One region of the Cronobacter sp. 153480017-3 genome, then DNA from elsewhere that is predicted to be linked to it. Evidence: predicted binding sites of a transcription regulator. Region 1 holds the regulator's gene; each other region holds the start of a gene.
What was found. Region 1 encodes CRP, which controls carbon source genes, mostly activating them, when cyclic AMP is high. Its sites were predicted from a motif close to ATGTGANNNNNNTCACAT; they were not measured.

Region 1 (4,284 bases):
GCTGCACGGTGGCGTGGTGACGCCGCAGCATGACGTGGCGAAGCATGTCGATCTGCTGGTGGGCGTGGTGCCTATCGTCAACCTGGAGTGGATACAGAAGCTCATCCGCGATACCAGCGAGCGCGGCCACTCGCGCGAGGCGGTGATGGATTCCGTGGTGCGCTCGATGGAAGATTACATTAACTACATCACGCCGCAGTTCTCACGCACCCATATTAACTTCCAGCGCGTGCCGACGGTGGACACCTCCAATCCGTTCGCCGCGAAAGGCATTCCGTCGCTTGATGAAAGCTTCGTGGTCATTCACTTCCGCAATCTGGATAACATCGATTATCCGTGGCTTTTGGCGATGCTGCAGGGCTCGTTTATCTCACATATCAATACGCTGGTGGTGCCGGGCGGGAAGATGGGGCTCGCGATGGAGCTTATTATGCTGCCGCTGGTGCAGCGGCTGATGGAAGGAAAACAGATAGCGTGACGGCGATGCCCGGTGGCGCTGCGCCTGCCGGGCCGTCCGTCATCTCATGACGCTTCAATCACTTCATACGAATGGGTGATATTGACCCCTTTGCCGAGCATCAGCGCCACTGAGCAATACTTCTCTGCCGACAGATCCACCGCGCGCGACACTGCCGCGTCTTTCAGGGCTTTGCCCGTCACCACAAAATGCAGATTGATATGCGTAAACAGACGCGGCGCTTCTTCGCGACGCTCTGACGTCAGCTTCACTTCGCAGTCGGTCACGTCGTGACGACCTTTTTGCAGAATAGAGACAACATCAATCGCGCTGCAGCCACCTGCGGCCATCAAAACCATTTCCATCGGGCTCGGCGCTTTGTCGCCAGAGTTGCCGTCCATCAGGATCTGATGCCCGGAGGCGGACTCGCCCAGGAAGGTTAACCCTTCCACCCATTTCACTCGTGCATGCATGTTAATCACTCCAGGCTATTCATTTTTCTGACAGATTACGCGCGCGCGACGTCAGAGGCAATGGAAGGGCGACCTGCGTCAAGCTGAAACGAGACAACAGGAGACACCTGAGAAAAGCTATGCTAAAACAGTCTGGATGCAGCGGCGATACATTGATGTTACGCATGTATGCAGAGGAGAAGATAATTTATCGGCTGCGACGTCCACGGACAGCCAACTTCCCAGGACTCGGGAAGATGATGAATGCAAAGCCAGACAGGGGTTACGCGCCCTGTCTTTGGAGCCAGTTTAAAACAGAGGATAACCGCGCATGGTGCTTGGCAAACCGCAAACAGACCCGACTCTTGAATGGTTCTTGTCACATTGCCACATTCATAAGTATCCATCTAAGAGCACGCTGATTCACCAGGGTGAAAAAGCGGAGACGCTGTATTACATCGTTAAAGGCTCAGTGGCAGTGCTGATCAAAGATGAAGAGGGCAAGGAGATGATCCTCTCGTACCTGAATCAGGGTGACTTCATCGGCGAACTGGGTTTGTTCGAGGAAGGTCAGGAACGCAGCGCCTGGGTTCGCGCTAAAACTGCCTGTGAAGTGGCTGAAATCTCCTACAAAAAATTCCGTCAGCTGATCCAGGTTAACCCGGATATTCTGATGCGTCTCTCCTCGCAGATGGCTCGCCGCCTGCAAGTTACCTCTGAGAAAGTGGGCAACCTCGCCTTCCTCGACGTGACTGGCCGCATCGCGCAGACCCTGCTGAATCTGGCGAAACAGCCGGACGCGATGACCCATCCGGACGGGATGCAGATCAAAATCACGCGTCAGGAAATCGGCCAGATCGTCGGCTGCTCCCGCGAAACCGTTGGCCGCATTCTGAAAATGCTCGAAGATCAAAACTTGATATCCGCCCACGGCAAAACCATCGTGGTTTACGGAACCCGCTAAAAAAGCAAAAAACGGCGTGTCGCTTCGGTAACACGCCGTTTTTGTATCTATACTTCTCCCCTATGTGGCGTCGTCTTATCTATCACCCTGAAATTAATTACGCTTTACGGCAAACGCTCATCTTAAGCCTGCCGGTGGCGGTCGGGTTGATGCTGGGCCATCTTCAACAAGGGTTGCTGTTCTCGCTCGTTCCCGCCTGCTGCAACATTGCCGGTCTCGATACCCCGCACAAACGCTTTTTTAAACGCTTGATCATCGGCGCATCGCTGTTTGCGCTGAGCAGTCTGGCGGTGCAGCTGTTGCTGCTGCAGTCTGTGCCGCTGCCGCTCATTCTGCTGATGCTGGCGCTGCTGCTTGGCGTGACGGCGGAAATCAGCCCGCTGCATGCGCGTCTGTTGCCCGCCTCGCTCATCGCGGCCATCTTTACGTTAAGCCTCGCCGGCAATATGCCCATCTGGCAGCCTATGCTGCTCTATGTGCTCGGCACGCTCTGGTATGGCGCGTTTAACGGTTTCTGGTTCTGGCTGTGGCGCGAGCAGCCGCTGCGTGAATCGTTAAGCCTGATTTATAAAAGCCTCGCCGACTACTGCGAAGCCAAATACAGCCTGCTGACGCGCCACACCGAGCCGGAACAGGCGCTGCCGCCGCTGCTGGTGCATCAGCAAAAAGTGGTGGATCAAATAAGCCAGTGCTATCAGCAGTTGCAGATGCTTTCCGCCACTAAGCAGAACGGTTACAAGCGCCTGCTGCGCACGTTTCAGGTGGCGCTGGATCTCCAGGAGCACATCTCGGTGTCGCTGCATCAGCCCGGCGAAGTGCAAAAACTGGTGGAGCGCAGCCACGCCGAAGCGGTGTTGCGCTGGACGGCGCAGACCGTCGCCACGCGGCTGCGCACGCTCTCTGACGACATTCTCTACCACCGCTATTCGCACCGCTTCTCGATGGATAAGCAGGTCGAGGCGCTGGCGAAAATCGCCCGCCAGCACCCGGATAACCCGGTTGGCCAGTTCTGCGAATACCATTTCAGCCGCATCGCACGCGTGCTGCGCACCCAGCGCCCGCTCTACGCCCGTGACCTGATGGACAGCGGTAAGCGCCGCCTGCCGCTGCTGCGGGCGCTGAAAAGCTATTTGTCGCTGAAATCCGCCGCGCTGCGCACCGCCGCGCGTCTGGGCGTGATGCTGGCGGCGGCGGGGTTGTTAGGGAGCGCCTTCCAGTTGCCGAAGCCGTACTGGATCCTGATGACGGTGCTGTTCGTCACCCAAAACGGCTATGGCGCGACGCGCGTGCGTATCCTGCACCGGGCGGGCGGCACGCTGGCGGGGCTGATTATCGCGGGCATCACGCTGCACCTGAAAGTGCCGCAGGGCTATACCCTGCTCGGCATGCTGCTAGTGACGTTAATCAGTTATCTGATAATCCGGCGACACTACGGCTGGGCGATGATTGGCTTTACCGTCACGGCGGTCTATTCGCTGCAAATCCTGACGCTCAACGGCGAGCAGTACATCGTGGCGCGCCTGATAGACACCCTGTCCGGCTGTCTTATCGCGTTCGGCGGCATGGTCTGGCTCTGGCCCCAGTGGCAAAGCGGCCTGCTGCGCCAGAACGCGCATGACGCGCTGGAGGCAGACCAGGAGGCGCTGCGCCTGATCCTGAGCGGCGACCCGCAACCCGGCCCGCTCGCCTGGCAGCGTATGCAGGTCAACCAGGCGCATAACGCGCTCTATAACTCGCTCAATCAGGCTATGCAGGAGCCCGGCTTTAACAGCCGTTATCTGGAGGATATGCGCCTGTGGGTGACGCACAGCCAGTTTATTGTCGAGCACATCAACGCGATAACGACGATGGCGCGCGAGCAAACCGCGCTGCCGCCAGAAACCGCAGCGCGCTACTTACAGGCGTGTGAGATTGCGCTACAGCGCTGCCAGCAGCGGCTTGAGCATGACGCGCCGGGCGATACGCAAAACGAGGCGGTACTGGAGGGCGAAGACGTCTTACCGGAAGGGGCACCGGGCGTGATGGAACATCATCTGCTGCGCATTCTCGATCACCTGCGCACCATGCATACCATCTCTTCCGTGGCGTGGCGTCAGCGCCCGCATCACGGGATCTGGCTCAGACGACGCCTGAGCCAGTCACCATGATTAGCCGTTGACCACGCGCGCGACGGCGCGCGCAAAGCGGGCCATGCCTTCGTCGATATCCGCGCGCTCCACCAGCAACGACGGCGCAAGACGCAGCACGTCCGGCCCGGCGTTCAGCACCATCACCCCTTCCGCCGCCGCGGCGTAGAGGAGATCGCGCGCGCGTCCGTGGAAGGCGGGCGTCAGCTCGGCACCGATCAGCAGGCCCATACCGCGAATATCGCTGAATAAGCCGTACTGCTCGCCAATCTGCGCCAGATGCTG
Region 2 (4,284 bases), on a different contig from region 1:
CATGGCGTCCGTGCGACCAGGTGGAATCTGCGGTAGCGTGGAAATACGCGGTTGAGCGTCACGATGGCCCGACGGCGCTGATCTTCTCCCGTCAGAACCTGGCGCAGCAGGAACGTAGCGAGCAGCAGCTGGCGGATATCGCCCGCGGTGCCTACATCCTGAAAGACTGCGACGGCCAGCCGCAAATCATCTTCATCGCCACCGGCTCTGAAGTTGAACTGGCGGTTGCCGCTGCCGATAAACTGGCTGCAGAAGGCGTGAAAGCGCGCGTGGTTTCCATGCCGTCTACCGATGTTTTCGACAAGCAGGATGCCGCTTACCGCGAAGCCGTGCTGCCGAAAGCGGTCAGCGCGCGCGTGGCTATCGAAGCGGGCATCGCCGACTACTGGTTCAAATACGTTGGCCTGAACGGCGCTATCGTCGGTATGACGACCTTCGGTGAATCCGCACCGGCTGAGCAGCTGTTTGAAGAGTTCGGCTTTACCGTGGATAACGTGGTAAGCAAAGCGAAAGCGCTGCTGTAATCGCGCATAGCGTTATAAAAACGAACGGGAGGCCAGCGCCTCCCGTTTTTTTGGGCTCAGTCGCCCGGATATTTTTCCCGCAACGCGATGGCAAACGGTGCGTTATCGTAGTCAGAGACCGACCAGTCGCGGTAGTCCAGCAAATCATCCGCCATTTCCTGAATCACCGCGTTAAGCTCAAGCCGCGCCAGCCATGTTTCCGGCAGGGCCGTGATGCCATACATTGCGCCGAGTAAGTTTCCGGCTATCGCGCCGGTGGAGTCAGAATCGCCGTCGTGGTTTACCGCCATCAGTACGCCCTCTTCAAACGAGTGGGCGCGCAGCGCGCAAAACAGCGCGATGGCGAGCGCCTCTTCGGCCACCCATCCCTCACCCAGTGTTTTGATAGCCTCCGGCGGGGTTAGCGGCGCGGCGGCGAGTGAACGCGCATGCTCCAGTGCGCGCCATGTTTCTTCATGCTGCGGCGTGGTTTTCAGTAAATCCAGCGAGCGCGTCAGCGCAGCGTCAAGGAATTCTCCCTGAACGAGCTGCAAAATCAGTGCCGCCAGCACACCGCCGGTGAGATAGCCGGTCGGATGACCGTGCGTGAGCGCGGCGAGCTGGCAGCCGGTGTCAAACGCCGCTTTCAGTAAATCGCTGCCCGGGTAACGCACGTAAAAAAGCCCCACCGGCGCCACGCGCATAACGCCGCCGCAGCCCTTGCTGTCGTTACGGGCCGGTTCGCCGAAGGCGCGCATTTCGCGCAGTGCGCTGAGGCACGTATTGCCCGGCGCGCGGGCATGGAAAAGCGCGTTATGCCCGGCAAGCCAGCCGGACATCTGCGTTTTATCCAGTAGATTGTGGCGGTTGCGCTCGCCCTGCGTCAGCAGCCAGCGTAAATACGCGTGAGCGGTCACACCGGTGAACGACGGGCCGATGCCGCGCATCGCCGCACGCATCCAGGCCCGCAGCAACCCTTCAGCGGTAAAGAACGTCATCTGCGTGTCGTCCGTGATTTTCCCGATGCCGCCCCATGCATATTCATAATCCGTGACGCCCTGCGCCCCGAAGCGCGCGGTGATTTCCGCAAGCCGTAAAAATTCCACCGGGCCGCCGAGCGCATCGCCCACGGCGCCGCCAAGCAAGCAGCCGCGAAAGCGCGCGCGCAGGGCGGCGAGACTTCCTGCGTTTTTGTACTCTTCTGGATACGCCATCACCATCCCTTTGTTAATGTGGAGCTGTGACCATTGTAGGATGCGGCGGCGGGCGCGTAACGTCGATATTGACTGCCGTTATGGTTTATTTCTGTCCGTCATTCACCCCGGCAGGTGTAATGGTGGAATTTATTCCAGAAAAAATGTGATGCAGGTCAGAAGTTAGTGTCATTTCGCTGCGTTATCATTCCTTTTATTCCACGTTTCGCTTATTCTTGCTGAAGCGTTTCAGTCGACTGATTGTTCGACAATCCATCAAACGGTTGTAGTTTGTGACGGGCGAGGATTCCCCTTCAAAGGTGGCTGCATTACTCTGTCAGCTCCTTCACATCCGGGATTCTGGCAGGAGAGATATGACCTTACGCGTAGCGATTAATGGCTTCGGTCGCATCGGGCGCAACGTAGTTCGTGCGTTGTATGAGTCCGGCCGTCGCGCGGAAATCAGTGTGGTCGCCATTAATGAGCTGGCCGACGCTGCGGGCATGGCGCATTTGCTGAAATATGACACCAGCCACGGCCGCTTCGCGTGGGATGTCCGTCAGGAAGGCGAGCAGCTCTGGATTGGTAACGATGTCATTCGTCTGCTGCATGAGCGCGACATCAACGCGCTGCCCTGGAAAGCGCTGGATGTGGACGTGGTGCTCGATTGTACCGGCGTTTACGGCAGCCGCGCCGATGGCATTGCCCATCTCGAAGCGGGCGCGCGCAAAGTGCTGTTCTCACACCCGGGCGGCAACGATCTCGATGCCACCGTCGTTTATGGCGTTAATGAAGAGGAACTGCGCGCTGAGCATCGCATTGTTTCTAACGCCTCCTGCACCACCAACTGCATTATTCCGATTATCAAGCTGATGGACGACGCGTTCGGTATTGAATCCGGCACCGTGACGACCATCCATTCCGCCATGCACGATCAACAGGTTATCGACGCTTATCATCCGGATCTGCGCCGCACTCGCGCGGCCAGCCAGTCTATCATTCCGGTCGATACCAGGCTTGCCGCCGGTATAACACGTATTTTTCCTAAATTTCATGACCGCTTTGAGGCAATTGCGGTGCGCGTGCCTACCATTAACGTGACGGCCATTGATTTAAGCGTGACGGTGCAAAAACCGGTAAAAGCCCATGAAGTCAACCTGTTGCTGCAAAAAGCGGCACAGGGTGCATTTCATGGTATAGTTGACTATACGGAATTACCGTTGGTCTCAACAGATTTTAACCACGATCCGCACAGCGCCATTGTGGACGGCACCCAGACACGGGTGAGTGGAGCGCACCTGATTAAAACACTGGTCTGGTGCGATAACGAATGGGGCTTCGCTAACCGGATGCTCGACACCACGTTAGCGATGGCAGCTATTGGTTTCAGGTAAGATTTCATGCGTTACGGCCCTGTGGCTTGTGCGTATGGTGTCTGCAAAACTTTAAGAATCAACGAGAGGATTCACCATGTCTGTAATTAAGATGACCGATCTGGATCTGGCAGGTAAACGCGTTCTGATCCGCGCCGATCTCAACGTTCCGGTAAAAGAGGGCAAAGTTACCTCTGACGCGCGTATCCGCGCCTCCCTGCCGACCATCGAACTGGCTCTGAAACAGGGCGCTAAAGTGATGGTGACGTCCCACCTGGGCCGCCCGACCGAAGGCGAATACAACGAAGAATTCTCTCTGCTGCCGGTAGTTAACTACCTGAAAGACAAACTGAACTCCCCGGTTCGCCTGGCGAAAGACTACCTCGACGGTGTTGAAGTGGCTGAAGGCGAGCTGGTCGTTTTAGAAAACGTTCGCTTTAACAAAGGCGAGAAGAAAGACGACGAGACGCTCGCGAAAAAATACGCGTCCCTGTGTGACGTATTCGTAATGGATGCGTTTGGTACCGCGCACCGCGCGCAGGCTTCCACCCATGGTGTTGCGAAATTCGCTGACGTCGCGTGCGCAGGCCCGCTGCTGGCAGAAGAACTGGACGCGCTGGGTAAAGCGCTGAAAGAGCCGGCTCGCCCGATGGTTGCTATCGTGGGTGGTTCTAAAGTTTCTACCAAACTGACCGTACTGGACTCCCTGTCTAAAATCGCTGACCAGCTGATCGTGGGCGGCGGCATCGCCAACACCTTCGTGGCAGCTCAGGGCCACAACGTTGGTAAATCCCTGTACGAAGCGGATCTGGTTGACGAAGCGAAACGCCTGCTGGGCACCTGCGACATTCCGGTTCCGACAGACGTTCGCGTAGCGACCGAGTTCTCTGAAACCGCACCGGCTACCCTGAAATCTGTTACTGAAATCAAAGATGAAGAGCAGATCCTGGATATGGGCGACGTTTCCGCTGAGAAACTGGCTGAAATCCTGAAAAACGCCAAAACTATTCTGTGGAACGGTCCGGTGGGCGTGTTCGAGTTCCCGAACTTCCGTAAAGGCACCGAAATTGTGGCTCGCGCTATCGCTGAAAGCGACGCATTCTCCATCGCCGGCGGCGGCGACACCCTGGCGGCTATCGACATGTTCGGCATCGCCGACAAAATCTCCTACATCTCCACTGGCGGCGGCGCATTCCTCGAATTCGTGGAAGGCAA
Region 3 (4,284 bases), on a different contig from region 1:
TCTCGACGCACAGCGCCATCGTCACTTCCAGCAGACGCGGGTTGCGGTAATCGCCGGTCAGGAACCGCACCGCTTCACGCACTTCCACCGCGTTACCGGCGCTGGATGCCAGCACTTCGTTCATATCGGTCAGCAGCGCGGTCGTGCGCACACCCGCACCGTTCGCCACGCCAACGATCGCCTGCGCCAGCTCTTCAGAGAGCGCATAAGTCGGCATGAACGCCCCGCTGCCCACTTTCACGTCCATCACCAGCGCGTCCAGCCCTTCGGCGAGTTTTTTCGCGAGGATCGAGGCAGTGATCAGCGGAATAGAATCGACGGTCGCGGTGATATCACGCGTGGCATAGAAGCGTTTATCCGCCGGTGCCAGCGAGTTGGTCTGGCCAATTATCGCCACGCCGACGTTTTTAATAATGTCGCGAAAGCGATTGTCATCCGGGAAAATATCAAACCCCGGGATCGCTTCCAGTTTATCGAGGGTGCCGCCGGTGTGGCCCAGCCCGCGCCCGGAAATCATCGGAATGTAACCGCCGCACGCCGCCACCATCGGACCCAGCATCAGCGAGGTCACGTCGCCCACGCCGCCGGTGGAGTGTTTATCCACGACCGGGCCGTTGAGGTTCAGGCTTTTCCAGTCCAGCACGGTGCCGGAATCGCGCATCGCCATCGTCAGCGAGACTCGCTCCGGCATGGTCATGTCGTGAAAGAAAATCGTCATCGCCAGCGCGGCGATCTGGCCTTCGGACACAGTGTTATCGCGAATGCCGTTAATAAAAAAGCGGATCTCTTCGTCGCTGAGCGCATGGCCGTCGCGCTTTTTACGAATAATTTCTTGAGCGAGGAACACGGTACCCCCCGTGAATAAGGAAGAACGATGGCGGGTCACGCGAAGCTCCCGCCCGGTGATTCAGTCGGCCTGATGGGCGAAGCGCCATCAGGCACAACGTGACTTAGTAGCTGCTGGCGCTTTTGCCGTCGCCGTGGCCGAGCGCCTGAAGCAGGCTCGCCAGCAGGCTGGACGCGCCAAAGCGGTAGTGACGGGCATCGGCCCAGTCGGCACCCAGCAGCTCATCAGCGACCGCCAGATATTTGGCCGCATCTTCCGCCGTGCGCACGCCGCCAGCCGGTTTAAAGCCTACGGTTTTCGCCACGCCCATATCGCGGATCACTTCCAGCATGATGCGGGCGCTTTCCGGCGTCGCGTTCACCGGCACTTTACCGGTTGAGGTTTTGATGAAATCGGCACCCGCTTTGATGGAGATTTCAGACGCCTTGCGGATCAGGGCTTCTTCTTTCAGCTCGCCGGTTTCGATAATCACTTTCAGCAGTACATTCGCCGCCGCGCAGGCGTCTTTACAGGCTTTCACCAGATCAAAGCCCACCTGCTCGTTGCCCGCCATCAGCGCGCGATACGGGAAAACCACGTCCACTTCGTCTGCGCCATAGGCGATCGCCGCACGGGTTTCCGCCAGCGCGATATCTATATCGTCGTTGCCATGCGGGAAGTTGGTGACGGTGGCGATACGGATATCCGGCGTCCCCTGCTCGTTCAGCGTCTTACGGGCGATCGGGATAAAGCGCGGGTAAATACAGACCGCGGCGGTGTTGCCCACCGGGGTTTTGGCCTGATGACATAAGGCGATCACTTTTTCATTGGTGTCGTCGTCATTCAGGGTGGTGAGGTCCATCAGTTGCAGCGCACGCAGGCTGCTTTTGGTTAAATCGGTCATAACTTTCTCCAACTAAAAAATGCATCTCGGGTGAGAAACTCAACACGTTGGAGCGGTCGTGGTTCCGTGAAGAAGAGCGGCGTCATCCGCCGTCACGCTGAGATCCGTCTCACCGCACATCATTGCCATCAATGTTAAAATTCTAACACCGACAGGCAGGATGTTTTTGTGCCTTGTTTCACAAATTGCAAAGTCATCATTGCATACTTTGCGCCATTATATGTGATTAACACAACATTATGACAGTCGGAATCGTGCGCCGGAAATAAAAAAGGCTGGCGCGACGCCAGCCTGAATATCACCGAAAATGTGAAAATAATAACATTCTCACATCCTGCTACAGCGCGAGAAACAGTCCGGCAATCGTCGCGCTCATCAGGTTAGAGAGCGTACCGGCCGCTACGGCCTTAAGCCCGAGCTGCGCGACTTCGTGGCGGCGGTTGGGTGCCATGCTGCCCAGCCCGCCAATCAGGATGGCGATAGAGGAAAGGTTAGCAAATCCGCACAGCGCGAAAGAGATAATCGCTTTGGTGTGATCAGAGAGCACCTGCAAGCCCGCCGCCGCGACTAACGCGTCCTCTTTCAGGTATTCGCCGAAATTCATATATGCCACGAATTCGTTAATGATGAGCTTCTGGCCGATAAACGAGCCCGCGACCATCGCCTCATCCCACGGCACGCCAATCAGCCACGCCACCGGCGAGAACAGCCAGCCGAGGATCAGCTGCAGCGACAATTCCGGGTGATTAAACCAGCCGCCGATACCCGAGAGCATGCCGTTCAGCAGGGCGATAAGCGCCACAAACGCCAGCAGCATCGCGCCGACGTTAAGCGCCAGCTGCATCCCGGCGGACGCACCGGAGGCGGCGGCGTCCAGCACGTTCGACGGACTGTCGGGATCGCGCTGCGTGGTATCGAGCTGCGGCGCGTCGTGCGGGGTTTCCGTCTCCGGAATAATGATTTTGGCGAACAGCAGACCGCCAGGGGCTGCCATAAAGGATGCGGCAATCAGGTATTCCAGCGGTACGCCCATCTGGGCATAGCCCGCCAGTACTGAGCCTGCCACCGACGCCAGGCCGCCGCACATCACGGCAAAGAGTTCAGAGCGGGTCATCGTGGCGATATACGGGCGCACCACGAGCGGCGCTTCGGTCTGGCCGACAAAAATATTGGCGGTCGCCGAGAGCGATTCGGTACGGGAGGTTTTCAGCACTTTACGCAACGCGCCGCCCAGCAGGCGGATCACCAGTTGCATGATGCCGAGATAATAGAGCACCGCGATAAGCGAGGAGAAAAAGACGATAACCGGCAGAACGCGCAGCGCGAAGATAAACCCGCCGCCGCCGAACACCTCAAACATTTTGTCGGACACCAGCCCGCCAAAAAGGAACGAGATGCCGTCATTGCCGTAAGCGATGACATTCGCCACGCCTTCAGACATCGCCAGCAGCACTTTGCGCCCGGCGGGCACGTAGAGCACCAGCGCGCCGATAGCAACCTGAATCAGCCATGCACCCACGACGGTGCGAAGATTAATCGCCTTTCTGTTACTGGAGAGTGCGACCGCGATGAGAAGCAGCGCCAGCATTCCCACCAGGCCCATCAATATTTGCATACAGTATCCCTGAGATATGAGTGAATTATGTTGTCCCGCGCAGGCAGGCGGCGCGATTTAACGACAGGGAATCTGTTGAAATCCAGACGCTTTACGCTTTTTTAAACAAGCGTGGACAGTGGGTCACATTTTGAGGCGCGGAAACAGCGCGCGGGTGTTTTCAAAGAGGGTATGAGCGATAACGTCCGGCGGCTCGGGGCGCAGTTCGCAGAGAACGTCAAACACGCCGTTAACGCGCTCGGGCCGGTTTGGTTGCCCCTGCCAGCCGTTCAGCGGCATATCGGGCGCGTCAGTTTCCAGCAGCAGCGCAGACAGCGGCAGCTTCGCGATGACGTCGCGCGTCTTTTGCGCGCGCGGGTAGGTAATCGTACCGCCGACGCCGATGCGGTAGCCGAGATCCACAAAGCGTTGCGCCTGTTGCAGGCTGCCCGCGAAGCCGTGCACCACGCCGGTACAGGGCAGCGCGTGGCGCTTAAGATGCATCGCGAGCTTATCGTGCGTGCGGCGCGAGTGCAGGATCACCGGCAGATCATAGCGTTTCGCGAGCCGCAACTGGGCGTCGAGTATCGCTTCCTGGCGCTCAAACAGCGGGTTTTCCATATAGAGATCGAGCCCGATCTCGCCTATCGCCACCAGTTTGTCCGCCTGCTGTTGCAGATGATGCTCCAGCAGCGCGAGGCTCGCGTCGTTATGGTTGCCGATGACAATCGGATGCAAACCGATGGCCGCCCACAGCGCCGGATAGCGCGCGGCAAGCTCCAGTACCGTCGCGAAGCGCGCAGCTTCCACCGCAGGCACAATGATGTGCTCAACGCCTGCCGACGCCGCCTGCGCCAGGCTTTCAGCCTCGGTACCGGTAAACGGCGGGAAATCGAAATGGCAGTGGGTGTCGATAAAGCGCCGCGTCATGCCAGATCCTCATCGCTGAACGTCGCGTCG

Region 2: the regulator CRP is predicted to act here: its motif matches at 1,861-1,878, upstream of epd (erythrose-4-phosphate dehydrogenase).
Region 3: the regulator CRP is predicted to act here: its motif matches at 1,951-1,968, upstream of deoC (deoxyribose-phosphate aldolase).

Annotation. Positions count from the first base shown of each region.
Region 1 is NZ_JBSEYN010000004.1:46,932-51,215, forward strand. Features, by position in the region: gene ACUW6V_RS11020 (phosphoribulokinase) at 1-478, shown strand, start outside; gene ACUW6V_RS11025 (OsmC family protein) at 523-930, opposite strand; gene crp (cAMP-activated global transcriptional regulator CRP) at 1,241-1,873, shown strand; gene ACUW6V_RS11035 (YccS/YhfK family putative transporter) at 1,936-4,020, shown strand; gene argD (bifunctional acetylornithine/succinyldiaminopimelate transaminase) at 4,021-4,284, opposite strand, start outside.
Region 2 is NZ_JBSEYN010000003.1:256,426-260,709, reverse strand. Features, by position in the region: gene tkt (transketolase) at 1-524, shown strand, start outside; gene ACUW6V_RS09060 (ADP-ribosylglycohydrolase family protein) at 581-1,717, opposite strand; gene epd (erythrose-4-phosphate dehydrogenase) at 2,071-3,090, shown strand; gene pgk (phosphoglycerate kinase) at 3,167-4,284, shown strand, end outside.
Region 3 is NZ_JBSEYN010000005.1:70,880-75,163, reverse strand. Features, by position in the region: gene deoA (thymidine phosphorylase) at 1-847, opposite strand, end outside; gene deoC (deoxyribose-phosphate aldolase) at 951-1,730, opposite strand; gene ACUW6V_RS12845 (NupC/NupG family nucleoside CNT transporter) at 2,068-3,345, opposite strand; gene ACUW6V_RS12840 (metal-dependent hydrolase) at 3,469-4,254, opposite strand; gene ACUW6V_RS12835 (patatin-like phospholipase family protein) at 4,251-4,284, opposite strand, start outside.